2 linked regions of the Actinokineospora alba genome follow. The protein of the gene in region 2 interacts with the protein of the main gene of each other region in a pairwise test. Links are inferred from orthologs where the notes say so. Each region holds a gene or a part of one and is shown on either strand. Other genes may lie near its edges.

Region 1 (6,990 bases), 2.1 Mb from region 2 along the record:
CGTTCGGGGCCTGCCACCCGCGACGGCGGCGTCGACCCCGACCGCGGCGAGCCGTGAGTCGCCGAGACCGCCCGCGCGGCAGGCGGCGAAAGCGGCCCGCGGATCGCGCGCCGCGCGGGCCCGGGCCAGCCAGCCCAGCGCACGCAGACCGGGTTCGGCCGCGAACCGGTGTGGCTCGACGAGATCCAGCCGCCCGGCGAGCAACCGCAGTTCAGCGGCTTCGGCCACCCAGCCCGCCCGCTCGCACCGGTCGGCGACGTCGGTCGAAGTCCGGCCCATGGCCCGCAGGCGCACGGCGTGGGCGTGCGCCGACCACCCGGGATTGCGCTGCTCCTCGAACAGTTCGGCCGCGGTCCCCGCTGCCTTCGCCGCGGTGTCGGGATCGCCCGCCAGCAGCGCACGGCGCGCGTGGGCGAGGGTCGCCTCGGCGAAAGCGGGCCCACGCCCGTTGGCGCCGAGTGCCACCGCCGCCCGGGCGAGCGCCCGTCCGGCGCTGTTGACCAAGCCGACGCCGAGCAGCGCGTTAGCCCGGTCCACCAGGACTTCCGGCCGCTTGGTCTCGTCGATGGCCGCGGCGTCGTAGAGGCGCAGGGCGCGGCTGAAGTCGCCTGCCTGGGCGGCGACGAATCCCTTGTTGTGCAAGCAGGTCCGGGCCCGCTCCGGTTTGCCGTGGGCGAGATAGAGGTCGTGCGCGCGGTCGAAGGCGTCTTCCGCCACGGCGGACCGCCGCAGGTAGCCCGCCGAGATGCCGATGCCGACCAGGGCGTTGGCCCGCCAGTGGCCGTCGTGCAGCCGATCCGCCGCTCGTGCCAGGACGGTGAGCGCCGATTCGTGCTCGGCCATCATGGAGAGCGCCAGCCCGTGCAGACAGTCCGCACGCGCGAGAAGCTGGCCGGACAACGCGGGCCGAGCGTCGTCGATCAGCGCGACGGCCGTGCCATGGTCGCCGACCTGATGCGCGATCCAGGCCATGACCAGCGCGGACTCCGCCGCCTGCGCCGCGGTCGCCGCGTGTTCGCGGGCCAGCCGCGCGTGCGGCCGGGCCCGCAACGGCTCGCCGCGTTCCTGATGGGCGAGCGCGGCCTGGTGATGGTGTTCCCAGGTCACCGGAACCATCCCGTGACCAGCGGAACCTCGCCGGCCCGGTGCAGTACGAGCCGCATCCGGCCGGTGGGCACCCGGACGGAGAAAGCCCCCACCGAGTCCACCGCGACGGCCACCACCCCCGCGGCGCTGTGCAGTTCGGCGCGGGTGACCGGGATGGTCAGCAGCCCGCGGACCCGGTCGGCGATCTCGATGACACCAGCCCCGCACCGCCACATCCGCGCCTCGCCCCGAACCGCGACCCCGGCCAGCGGCGAGAGTTCCAACCAGTCCCAACGCGCGCCGACGAACGTCCCCGCCAACATCGCCGCGGTGCGAACGGTGGCGGGCACGGGATCGATCCGGTCCAACATGCCCGCGAGCTCGGCGAGCAACTCCGCGTCGGTCATCACGCCACCTCGCCCGGTAGCCCGAGTGCGATCAGCTTGCGCCGCAAGGCGTCGAGGCATCTGCCCCTGGTCTGACCGATGCTGCCGACCGCGATACCGACCGCCCGACCCAGTTGGGCGTAACTCAGGTCCGGGGCGAAGGCGAGCAGGCCCAGCAGGGACCGGCAGCGGTCCGGCAGCGCCGCGAACGCGCGCCACAGGGTGTCGTCGCGTTCGCCGCGCAGGGTGGCGGTTTCCGGCCAGCGGTGCTCGCCTTCGTGGTCGACGACGTCGGACCACTCCGACGCCCGCACCTCGCGGCCGCGGTCGGCGATCATCCGCAGACACTCGCGCCGCGCCGTGGTCGCCAGCCATGCCGACAGCCGCTCCGGCGACCGGAGCGTGGGCAGGTGCTCGGCGAGGGCGATCCAGGTGCTCTGGCTGACGTCGGCCGCGTCCGCGTCGTCGAGCCGGTGGGCGCGGGCGATCCGCCAGACCAGGCCCGCGTGCCGGTCGACCAGGTCGCGCCACGCCGTCTGGTCACCCGTGCCCGCCCGGCGGACGAGCTCGGCTGTGTCCACTTGGTCCTCCCGGTGATCGTCATCGCCGGTCGGACGACGATCACCGGGAGCCGGATCCGGGTGACCCACCAAAGAGGGACAGTGGGAACCGGACTCAGGCGAGCTTGTGCAGCCTGCTGATGGCCTCGTCCAGGATGTCGTCCTTCTTGCAGAACGCGAAGCGGACCAGGTGCCGCCAGCGATCCGGGTTGTCCGTGAACACCTGCACCGGCACCGCCGCCACCCCGATGCGCCCGGGCAGTTCGCGGCACAGCTCCAGGCCGTCGCTGAAGCCCAGCGGCCGCACGTCGGCGCAGACGAAGTACGTGCCCGCCGTCTGCCGCACCCCGAAGCCCGCCTCGGCGAGCCCGGCGGAGAGCCGGTCGCGCTTGTCCTCCAGCGAGGCCCGCAGCTGCTGGACCCAGGCGCCCTCGTGGTTCAGCGCGTGCGCGACGGCGGGCTGGAACGGCGCGCCGCCGACGAAGGTCAGGAACTGCTTGGCCGCGCGCACCGCGGCGACCAGCTCGGCGGGCCCGCAGACCCAGCCGATCTTCCACCCGGTGCAGTTGAAGCTCTTGCCCGCGCTGGAGATCGTCAGCGTCCGCTCCGCCATCCCCGGCAGCGACCCCAGCGGCACGTGCGCCAGCCCGTCGAACAGCAGGTCCTCGTACACCTCGTCGGTGATCGCCAGCAGGTCGTGCTCGATACAGACCGCGGCCACCGCTTCCAGTTCCGCCTGGGTGAAGACCGTCCCGGTCGGGTTGTGCGGGGTGTTGACCAGGATCGCCTTGGTCGCGGGCGTGACCGCGGCCCGCAGCGCGTCGACGTCGAGACCGAAGCGGCCCGACGGCTCCTCCACCAGGGACACGACCCGCCGGGTGGCGCCCGCCATGGCGACCGAGGCGGCGTAGGAGTCGTAGTACGGCTCGAAGAGGATCACCTCGTCGCCCGCCTCGACCAGGGCCAGCAGCGACGCCGCGATGGCCTCCGTGGCGCCCACCGTGACGAGGATCTCCGAGTCCGGGTCGAAGGGCGTCCCGTACCGCGACCGCTGCGCCGCGATGGCCGCGCGCAGCTCCGGCCGCCCCGGCCCCGGGGGGTACTGGTTGATCCCGTCGGCGATGGCTTTCTGGGCTTCGGCCAGCATGGCGGCCGGACCGTCGGTGTCCGGGAAACCCTGTCCGAGGTTGACCGCGCCGTTGGCCACCGCGAGGGAGGTCATCTCCGCGAAGATCGTCGACGTGAACGGACGCAGCCTGGGTACAAGCGTGGTTCGAGGCATGGATAGGAATCCTCACGGACAATGACGTCGTGGAGCAAGTACCGGGCGAATTTGAGAAGCGTCGCGCACTACGGAAGATGAAGGGCGTCGCCCTGGGCTTCCTGCTGGGGGCGACGGCGATCTTCATCGGCCTGACCCTGTGGCCGGACGCGCCCCCGTGGGTCGGCTACGTGAAGGCGGCCGCCGAGGCGGGCATGATCGGCGCCCTCGCCGACTGGTTCGCCGTCACCGCGCTGTTCCGCAGGCCGATGGGCCTGCCGATCCCGCACACGGCGATCATCCCGAACAAGAAGGACGTCCTCGGCGACAGCCTCGGCGACTTCGTCGGCACGAACTTCCTCTCCGAACAGGTGGTCCGCGAACGCCTCCGCCGGGTCGGGGTGGCGAACAGCCTCGGCGGCTGGCTCGCGCAGCGCGACAACGCCGAACGGGTCACCTCGGAACTGTCCACGGTCGTGCGCGGCGCCGTCACGGTCCTGCGGGACGAGGACGTGCAGGCCGTCATGGAACAGGCCGTCGTCAACCGGATCGTCGGCACGCCGTGGGGACCGCCCATGGGCAAGCTGCTGGAACGGGTCATCGGCGACGGCGCCCACCACAAGCTGGTGGACCTCATGTGCGACCAGGCCTACGACTGGGTCAAGGCCAACCACGCCCAGGTCCTGGGCGTCGTCTCGGGCCGCGCGCCGACGTGGTCGCCGAAGTTCGTCGACGCCCTGGTGGCCGACAAGGTCTACGGCGAGGTCCTGTCCTTCGCGTGGAACGTCAAAACCGACGTCAACCACCCCATGCGGCTCGCCCTGGACAAGTTCCTCACCGAGTTCGCGGGCGACATGCAGACCGACCCCCGCGTGATGGAACGCGCGGAGCAGGTGAAGCACCAGGTCCTCGAACACCCGGACGTGCAGACCCTCATCGGCTCGGCCTGGACCACCGCCAAGAAGATGCTCCTCGACGCCGCCGAGGACCCGTCGAGCGAACTGCGCACCCGCGTCCGCGCGGGCCTGATGACCCTCGGCACCCGCCTGATGAACGACGAGTCCCTGCGCACCAAGGCCGACGGCTGGGTCGAGGGCGCCGCCGCCTATATCGTCCTCAACTACCGCGACGAGATCACCACCCTGATCACCGACACCGTGCAACGCTGGGACGCCGACGAGACGGCCCGCAAGGTAGAACTTCAGGTAGGCCGCGACCTGCAGTTCATCCGCATCAACGGCACGGTGGTAGGTGCCCTGGCAGGCCTGGCGATCTACACAATCGCCCAACTAATCACCTAAAGACCACTCCGCCGCCCCACACCGCCCCGCCCCACCACCCACGAACCCAATCCCCGAACTGATCGGGCCAGCCCAACCGAATCCCCACAGCCCCACCCCGGACGAGAGCACCCAAGCGATGCTCTTAATCCCTGCACTTCCCCCTGCTCCCTCGTCCTGGCCGCCTTTAACTCTCGATCGGCGGTATCAAGGGTCGGCTTGCCGATCGCGCAGCGACGGCCGTCTACGGCCGCCCTTGATACCGCCGATCGAGAGTTAAACAATCAAGCCAGAGGGAGACGCCCCCGAGGGATCAACCAAGCTTCGAACGTTCCCGCCACGCTCGAGCCTTCTCCCGATTCCCACAAACCTGCATCGAGCACCAAGTCCGAGACCGATTCCGCGACCGGTCGAAGAATGCCCACTGGCACTCATCAGCCGGACAGATCTTCACCCGCTCCCACTCCCCAAGCACCGCCAGCCGACTAGCCGCCGCCAAAACCGCCCCGGCAACGTCCGCAGCCGACACCCTCGGCACGCCCCCGACCACCGACACCCGCACCTCCGCATCAGGCGGAGCCGCCGCCGGCGCACCGCCGATCAGCCCCCGCAACCCATCGCGGACAGCGCGAACCTGCGCGGGGTCGCCCGCGGTCAGACCGCGCGAGGCCAGCCAGGCGTGCCATTTCAGGTCGTCGTCGAGCAGGTCGGCGTTCTCTTCGACGTCAAGGGTGTTCAGGAAGTCGAGGACCAACTCCACGTCGTGGGTAGAACTCACAAAACCACTGTAGGCCCTTTACCGGTTGACGGGTCCGCGCCTAACCGGCATGCTCATATCACCGGTTACGCATCTGGGAGGAAATCATGTCTGTACCCACACTCGGCTCGGTCGTCCTCGACTGTCCCGACCCGCTGGAGCTCTCGAAGTTCTATGCCCGCCTGCTCGACTGGCCCGAGCCCGACGCCGCCGCCGACAACTCCTGGTCGACGATCGGCAACGGCGGCACGCTGATCGAGTTCCAGGCGGTGGCGAACTACGAGGCGCCGACGTGGCCGGAGGGCGAGCGGCCGCAGCAGTTCCACCTCGACCTCAAGGTCGAGGACCTGCCCGCCGCGCACGAGCGGGCGGTCGAGATCGGTGCCAAGCTGCTCGACGAGCAGAAGACGTTCCGCGTCTACGCCGACCCCGCCGGGCACCCGTTCTGCCTCTGCGCCTGCTGATCTCCGCAGGTCAGTCCTCTATTCGCAGTGTGTATACACATGCGGTACAGTTCGGGTCATGTCAATCGGACACGCCTTGCTCGGACTCCTGGAAACAGGACCCAGGCATGGATATGACCTGAAGCGCACCTACGACGAGCACTTCGGCGCCGACCGCCCGCTGGCATACGGGCAGGTCTACTCGACGCTCTCGCGGCTGCTGCGCAACGGACTGGTGGAGGAGAGCGGTGTCGAACCTGGGGGCGGTCCGGAACGCAAGCGGTACGCGATCACGGACGCGGGCGTTACCGATGTCGCGGAGTGGCTCGTGACGCCGGAGAAGCCGGAGATCTACCTGCAGAGTGCGCTCTACACCAAGGTGATCCTGGCTCTCATGTCCGGCCGCAACGCCGCCGACGTGCTCGACGCCCAGCGCGTCGCGCACCTGCGGGCGATGCGCGAGCTGACCGTGCGCAAGCAGCGCGGCGACCTGGCCGACCAGCTCATCTGCGACCACGCGCTGTTCCACCTCGAGGCGGACCTGCGCTGGCTGGAGCTGACCACGGCCAGGCTCGCCGACCTCGGCAAGCAGGTGGCCTCGTGACCGAGCCGGTCCTGGTCGGCACCGATCTCCGCAAGACCTACAGCCAGACCGCGGCGCTCGACGGCGCGTCGATGACTGTCGGCGCGGGGGAGATCGTCGCGGTCATGGGCCCGTCCGGCTCGGGCAAGTCGACCCTGTTGCACTGCATGGCGGGGATCGTCGCGCCCGAGTCCGGCACGGTTGTCTACAACGGACAGACGTTGTCGGCGATGTCCGACAAGGACCGCAGTGCGTTGCGCCGCACCGAGTTCGGCTTCGTGTTCCAGTTCGGCCAGCTCGTCCCCGAGTTGACCTGCCTGGAGAACGTCGCCCTCCCGCTGCGTCTCGGCGGCCTGGCCCGCGCCAAGGCCGAGGAGTCCGCCCGGGAATGGTTGGCGCGCCTGGAGGTCGACGGCACGGCGGACAAGCGTCCGGGTGAGGTCTCCGGCGGCCAGGGGCAGCGGGTCGCTGTCGCCAGGGCGCTCGTGACCGGCCCGAAGGTGATCTTCGCCGACGAGCCGACCGGCGCCCTGGACTCGCTCAACGGCGAGCAGGTCATGCGCCTGCTCATCGACACGGCCAAGGAGACCGGCGCGGCGATCGTCCTCGTCACCCACGAGCCGCGCGTCGCCGC
Region 2 (7,032 bases):
ACCCTCACCCTGGGCGGCAGCTTCGACGCGCTCGCCCGGCAGTGGGGGCTGCCCGGGCAGAGCGCGGGCGAGAAGGTCGACGGCATGGCTTCGGACAAGGAAGTCGCCCCGGACTCGATCCGCTGGACCGGGATCGACGTCGGTTCCCCATTCGACCACGCGAAGAGCGGCATCCTCTACACCGCCCGCCACCTGCCCCCACCCGGCCGCGACGGCCTGCCCGAGGCGTACCTCGAGGAGCTGAAGTCGCTGGTGGAGGCCGCGGGTGGGCGCACCCTGGGGCTGTTCTCGTCGATGCGCGCGGCCAAGAACGCCGCCGCCGAGCTGCGGGAGCGCACCGACGTCGAAATCCTGTGCCAGGGCGACGATTCGACGTCGCTGCTGGTCAAGAAGTTCGCGGAGAACCCGCAGACGTGTCTGTTCGGGACACTGTCGTTGTGGCAGGGCGTCGACGTCCCCGGCCCGTCGCTGTCCCTGGTGGTCATGGACCGCATCCCGTTCCCCCGCCCGGACGACCCACTCGCCTCCGCCCGCCAGCGCGCGGTGGAGGCCAGGGGCGGCAACGGTTTCCTGTCTGTGGCCGCCACCCACGCGGCGCTGCTCCTCGCCCAGGGCGCGGGCAGGCTCCTGCGTTCGATGGACGACCGCGGCGTCGTCGCCATCCTCGACCCGCGTCTCGCGACCGCGCGCTACGGCGGTTTCCTGCGGGCGTCCCTCCCCCCGTTCTGGCCCACGACCGATGCCGAGGTCGTCCGGGCCGCACTGCGCAGACTCGACAGCGCGGCGAACTAGAATTCCCTTTTCCACCTTCGGAGGTCGCGTGTCAGGCAATCCCGGCGATGCAGGAATCACCGTCGACGACGACGGCGTGCGCAGGCACCTCGCCGACGGCACCGAAGAGGCCGTGTCCTGGTCCGAACTGGCGGAGGTCGCGATCCGGACCACCCCGGAAGGCCCGTGGAAAGAGGACGTCTTCTTCCTCCTGATGCGCGCCGGCGGCGGTGGCTGCGCGGTCCCCGCAGGCGACCCGGCCGCGGACGACCTGATGAGCCGCCTGCAGTCCATGCCCGGCTTCGACAACGACGCCTTCGTCGAGGCCATGACGACCACAGAGGACGGTTTGTTCGTCGTCTGGCAGCGCTGACAACGAACAAAGCTCTACAGCCGACAAAGCGGCACGACAACAGACACCGCATCCCGCACTGCTTGGGCTAGGACACCGAGCTCTCGGACACCGCAGCCTGCACTTCCCCCTGCCCCCTCATCCATGCCATCCCTTGTGCTGGTTGGGCGGTGTCAAGGGTCGCGCAGCGATCGCGCAGCGACGGCCGCTTGCGGCCGCCCTTGACTCCGCCCAACCAGCACAAGACCATCGAGGATGAGGGTGCCCACCCACCCAACCAGACCCCGGACGAGGGAACCTAAGCCGAGGACAAGCCACAGACCTAAGAGGACCACTGAGCCAGAATCGTCACAGTCCCCGGCGAAACCTCAGTAAACCCAGCATCCCGAACAGCAAGAACCCCCCGGTCCTTCCAAGCAGCATCCGGCGAATCCCCCGGATGCAACCCCTCCCACACCGCTTCAGACGGCGTCCGCACCGCACACCGAAACCCCTTGCCCCGCCAGCCTTCCACCTCCGCGGGCCCCAGCAACGCCGCCAACAGCATCGTCGCGTGCCCGACCTGAGCCGCAGCCTTCCCAGCCGTCATCGGCACCGAAGGGTTGCACCACAACACCGGCACGCCGGCCTCAACCGGCCCAGGCGAGTCGAGAGGCAAATCGCTCCCCGAGATCTGCAGCTTCGACACTTCCCGCGGCACCTCAGCGACAAGCCCAGGCACCAAAGCACGAGCCTGAGCGCCGCCAACCTCGACAGTCACCCCAGGAAGCGCCTGCACCGCCGCCCACTGCGCCCCCCTGGCCCGCCGCGACACCTTGCGAATCCGACCGCGGACCCAGACATCGACGTCGTCGTGCCAGGGCCCGTCCTGCCCCGCCTGCGGATCCAGGCAGACCGCCACCGCCGCCGCGGCCGCCGCCTCCAGCAGCGCGCTGCGGGCCGGGGCTTCCCGTTCGATCCGCAGGATCACCGGCATCGCCCGCACGTGCTCCGGGTCCTCATCAGCGGTGTCGCGGGTGGCCGAGGCGGGCAGCCCCAGCCACGCGGCATACCGGGCGGCGAGCGGGTCGAGGATGCTCACAGGCGTTCGAGGTCCAAACCGTCGGCGAGGTCGGCGGCCTCGACCTCGGCGCGGGTGACGCCCAGGACGAAGAGCACGACGTCGAGGTAGGGGTGGGACAGGGCGGTGTCGGCGATCTCGCGCAACGCCGGTTTCGCGTTGAAGGCGATCCCCAGGCCCGCGGTCGCCAGCATGTCGATGTCGTTGGCGCCGTCGCCGACCGCGACGCACTGGGCCAGCGGCACCCCGAAGGACTCCGCGAACCGGCGCAGGGCCACCGCCTTGCCTTGGCGGTCGACGACCTCGCCGACCACCCGGCCGGTGAGCAGGCCGTCGACGATCTCGAGGTCGTTGGCGGCGGCGAAGTCGAGGTCCAGGTCGTCCACGAGGCGGTCGATGACCGCGCTGAACCCGCCCGACACCACACCGCAGCGGAATCCCAGGCGCTTGAGGGTGCGGATCGTCGTGCGTGCCCCCGGTGTCAGCTCCAGGTCCTTGGCCACCTCGTCGAGGACCGACGCGGGCAGGCCCTTGAGGTGGCTGACCCGGTGGTGCAGCGACTCGGTGAAGTCGAGTTCACCGCGCATGGCGGCCTCGGTGACCGCGCGGACCTGCTCCTCGGCGCCCGCCTTGGCGGCGAGCATCTCGATGACCTCGCCCTGGATCAGCGTCGAGTCGACGTCGAACACGATGAGCCGCTTCGCCCGGCGGGCCAGTTGGTCGCGCTCGACGGCGACGTCCAGGCCCACCCGGACCGAGACGTCCGCGAGCGCCTCACGCAGCCGCGCGTCGGCCTCCGGGGTGTCCTGCGCGACGGAGACGTGCAGCTCCAGGCCGGTGACCGGGTAGTCGGCCACCCGGCGGATGGCGTCGATGTTCACGCCGAGGGCGGCGAGGCGGCGGGCGACCTCGGTGAAAGCGCGCGCGGTCACCGGCCTGCCCAGGACCACCAGCACGTGCGACGAACCCTGGCGCGCCCCCGAGCTCGGGTCGGCGCCGACCTCGACCTCGACCCGCATCGACACCGTCGCCATGGCCTGCTCGACGGCCTCCTGGAGGCCCTCGGGGTCGTGGGTGGCGTCGACCAGCACGCCGAGCACGAGTTGGCCGCGGATGACCACCTGCTCGACGTCGACGATCTCCACACCGTGCCGGGTGAGGACGGCGAACAGGACCGAGGAGACACCCGGCTTGTCCGGGCCGGTCACCGTGATCAGAACAGGGGTATTGGGGCTAGCCACCACGATCCTCGTAACTCCGCGCGGGCGCGGACGGTGAGACGTTTCGGCGGCGCCGTTGCCGCGGCGGGGAACCCCATGTTACCGGGGCGTCACGTCCACGACCGGTTCACCGGGGCGAACCTCACACAACGCGAACGGCCCGGCTCCCTGAGTGGGAACCGGGCCGTTCGGCGATGGTCGATCAGTTGGGCTTGAGCGGGTCTTCCTTGTCGATCTCCGGCGGGTTCATCGCCGCGGCAAGCTCCTGGGACGGCGCCGGGATGGCGTGCCCGTTCTTGTCGTGGCCGATGTTCCGCTCGGCTTCGATGCGCTCCAGCATGTGCGGGTAGTGCAGGTCGAAGGCGGGCCGCTCGGAACGGATCCTGGGCAGCTCGGTGAAGTTGTGCCGCGGCGGCGGGGAGCTGGTGGCCCACTCCAGGGAGTTGCCGTAGCCCCACGGGTCGTCCGCGGTGGTGATCTCACCGAAGCGGTAGGACTTGAAGACGTTCCAGATGAACGGAAGCGTCGACGCGCCCAGGACGTAGGCGCCGAGCGTCGAGATCATGTTCAGCGTCGTGAAGCCGTCGCTGGCCAAGTAGTCGGCGTAGCGGCGCGGCATGCCCTCGTTGCCCAGCCAGTGCTGGACGAGGAAGGTGCCGTGGAAGCCGAGGAACGTCAGCCAGAAGTGCAGCTTGCCCAGCGGCTCGTCCAGGTACCGGCCCGTGATCTTCGGGAACCAGAAGTAGATACCGGCGAAGGTCGCGAACACGATCGTGCCGTAGAGCACGTAGTGGAAGTGGGCGACGACGAAGTACGTGTCGGACACGTGGAAGTCGATCGCCGGGGCCGCGAGCAGCACGCCGGTGAGGCCGCCGAAGAGGAACGTCACCAGGAAGCCGACGCTGAACAGCATCGGTGTCTCGAAGGTGAGCTGCCCCTTCCACATCGTGCCGATCCAGTTGAAGAACTTCACACCGGTCGGGACCGCGATGAGGAACGTCATGAACGAGAAGAACGGCAGCAGGACCGCGCCGGTCGCGTACATGTGGTGCGCCCACACCGTCATCGACAGCGCCGCGATACCCAGCGTCGCGTAGATGAGGGTGCGGTAGCCGAACAGCGGCTTGCGGCTGAAGACCGGGAAGATCTCCGACACGATGCCGAAGAACGGCAAGGCGACGATGTAGACCTCGGGGTGTCCGAAGAACCAGAACAGGTGCTGCCAGAGGATCACGCCACCACTGGCCGGGTCGAACACGTGCGCCCCGAGCTGGCGGTCGGCGAGCAGGCCGAACAGCGCGGCGGTGAGGATCGGGAACGCGAGCAGCACCAGGATGCTGGTGATCAGGATGTTCCACACGAAGATGGGCATCCGGAACATCGTCATACCGGGCGCGCGCAGGCACACGATGGTGGTGATCATGTTGACCGCACCGAGGATGGTGCCCAGACCACCGACCGCCAGGCCGACGATCCACAGGTCGGCGCCGACGCCGGGCGAGTGGATCTTGTCCGACAGCGGGGTGTAGGCGAACCAGCCGAAGTCGGCCGCGCCACCCGGGGTCAGGAAGCCCGCCATCACGATCAGGCCGCCGAAGAGGTACAGCCAGTACGAGAAGGCGTTGAGCCTCGGGAACGCCACGTCCGGCGAGCCGATCTGCAGCGGAAGAACGAAGTTCGCGAAGCCGAAGAGGATCGGCGTCGCGTACAGCAGCAGCATGATCGTGCCGTGCATGGTGAAGAGCTGGTTGTACTGCTCCTGCGACAGGAACTGCTGTCCCGGAACGGCGAGCTCACTGCGGATCAGCATCGCCATCGCCCCGCCCACCATGAAGAAGGCGAACGACGTGACTAGGTACATGATGCCGATTTGCTTGTGGTCCGTCGTGCGGAACAACCGCAGCAGGTACGAACCCTTGAGCGTCTCGCGGGCCGGATACGGCCGCGTCGCGATCGGCTGCGGGGCTACTGCAGTCACTCCTGCCTCCTGCGTGCCTCGAGGTGTGAACATGGGTGAGTTCGCCTTGGCGGCGGTTACTCGGGAGGAATCCTAGCCCGCACCTGAGGGCGTGGCGCGCCTGGGTTGGGCCGCTGTGACGTGGTACTCGCCACGTCACAGGCGGTGACTCAGGCCGGGACGACGGCGAACTGGCGCAGGACGAGGTCGGTGAAGGTGACCGGGCCACGCGGGCCGGGTACCCGGTCGAGGTTGATCCCGGTCTCGGGGACCCCGCGCAGCTTGAAGCCGTCGAGCAGCCGGGTCGGCGCGTTCCAGAACACGCCGGTGCCGGTGTAGCCCGCCATGAAGTCGGCGGCCGCCTTCTTGTCCGTGGTGACGATGCCCGCGGCCAGGCCGGAGGTCTCCTCGTTCGCGACGCGGACCGCGTCGGCGAGGCTGTCGACCGGGGCGATGGTGACGGTGGCCTCGCGGTCGGAGTCCAGGGCCCACTCGTAGCCGACGGCGTGCTCGTGCGGGGGCAGCGACGGCTCGACGCCCGCCTTGTCGAGCGCGGCCTGGATGCCGGGCAGCGCCGCGTCGTAGACGTCGCGGTGGACCAGGAGCAGGTTGAGGCGGTTGCAGACTCCGAGGCGGTCGAGGCTGCGGGTGATGAGGTCCTCGGCGAACGCGGGGTCGGCTTTGACGTCGTAATAGAGGACGCCACCGCCGTCGGCGTGGGCCAGGGTGCGCACCCCGTGGGCCGCCGCGCGGCGGTCGAGTTCGCGGGTGGTCTCGCCGCTGCCGCGCACGATGACCAGCGGGATCAGGTGCGGCAGCTCGACCAGCGCCCCCGCGGCGGCGCGGTCGGCGGTGGGCACCAGCTGGATGACGTCGGGGTCGATGTTCGCGTCGGACAGACCGGGCGCGATGACCTCCTTGAGCAGGGCCGTGGCCGAGCGCAGGGCGGCGGAGCCGGTGCGCAGGACGCCCGCGTTGCGGGACTTCACCAGCTGCGAGGCGACGTCGACGGTGACGTTCGGGCGGGCCTCGTAGTTGGCGCCGATGACGCCGACCGGCCTGCGCAGCTCGATCAGCCGCAGGCCGCCGTCGAGGTCACGCACGGGGGTCTCGCGCGCGGGATGCGGCACGGAGGCGAGCAGTCGCAGCTGCTCCGCCATGTCCTCCAGGCGCTCCTCGGTGATGCGCAGCCGGTCGAGCAGGCCACCACTCATCCCTGACGCCTCGGCGGCGGCGACGTCCTCGGCGTTCGCGGCGAGGATCTTGGCCCGGGCCGAGGAGAGCCGGGCGGCCATCTCGCCGATCGCCGCGTCGACCGCCTCGTCGGAGGCACCGGCCAGGTCCGGCGCGGCGAGCTTCGCCTTCGATGCGCACCTGGCCACGATCTCGCCGATGGCTTCGGGGGTCTGCTCGCTCACGGTGATTCCCTTCGATTGGCCGAGTTCAAAGTGTGCCTCATCGCCTGATCTGCTCGGATGGGGTGGTGACCACGCACGCCAAGCTGCTCGACCTGCTGGCCGAGCCGCCCGCCGAGCCCGACTTCGCCGCCGGCTACCTGAACCTGCTCGGCGCCGAGGTTCAGGCCGGTCCGCCGACCGGGCTCGTGCAGCGGCTGATGCGCACCAACCTGGTGCCGATGGTCTACGAGCGCTGGTGGCGGCCCGCCCTCGGC

The links. Proteins that work in one complex are often made in the same cells at the same time.
Region 1: the proteins of ctaD (region 2) and C8E96_RS06235 interact in binary tests that used the Escherichia coli proteins (3 or more experiments, as listed by UniProt). The link is inferred for Actinokineospora alba from one-to-one orthologs.

What each region holds. Positions count from the first base shown.
Region 1 is NZ_SNXU01000001.1:1,310,435-1,317,424, reverse strand. The notes cover bases 1,232-4,068. They hold C8E96_RS06235 (pyridoxal phosphate-dependent aminotransferase), read right to left. Parts: upstream 3,315-4,068; coding sequence 2,148-3,314; downstream 1,232-2,147. Other genes in these bases: C8E96_RS06230 (DUF445 domain-containing protein), read left to right, coding at 3,392-4,068; C8E96_RS06240 (RNA polymerase sigma factor), read right to left, coding at 1,493-2,053; C8E96_RS06245 (hypothetical protein), read right to left, coding at 1,232-1,493. Also shown: C8E96_RS06250 (CHAT domain-containing protein), read right to left, coding at 1-1,107; more of C8E96_RS06245, read right to left, coding at 1,104-1,231; more of C8E96_RS06230, read left to right, coding at 4,069-4,594; C8E96_RS06225 (CGNR zinc finger domain-containing protein), read right to left, coding at 4,887-5,351; C8E96_RS06220 (VOC family protein), read left to right, coding at 5,435-5,794; C8E96_RS06215 (PadR family transcriptional regulator), read left to right, coding at 5,853-6,377; C8E96_RS06210 (ABC transporter ATP-binding protein), read left to right, coding at 6,374-6,990. UniProt on the Escherichia coli protein: Shows aminotransferase activity with methionine and histidine as substrates, and to a lesser extent also with phenylalanine.
Region 2 is NZ_SNXU01000001.1:3,432,899-3,439,930, reverse strand. What follows is about bases 2,994-5,872. They hold ctaD (aa3-type cytochrome oxidase subunit I), read right to left. Parts: upstream 5,382-5,872; coding sequence 3,606-5,381; downstream 2,994-3,605. Other genes in these bases: C8E96_RS15810 (aldehyde dehydrogenase family protein), read right to left, coding at 5,531-5,872; serB (phosphoserine phosphatase SerB), read right to left, coding at 2,994-3,424. In the rest of the region: C8E96_RS15835 (ATP-dependent DNA helicase), read left to right, coding at 1-792; C8E96_RS15830 (hypothetical protein), read left to right, coding at 821-1,144; C8E96_RS15825 (peptidyl-tRNA hydrolase), read right to left, coding at 1,446-2,204; more of serB, read right to left, coding at 2,201-2,993; more of C8E96_RS15810, read right to left, coding at 5,873-6,778; C8E96_RS15805 (class I SAM-dependent methyltransferase), read left to right, coding at 6,844-7,032. UniProt on the Escherichia coli protein: Cytochrome bo(3) ubiquinol oxidase is the terminal enzyme in the aerobic respiratory chain of E.coli that predominates when cells are grown at high aeration.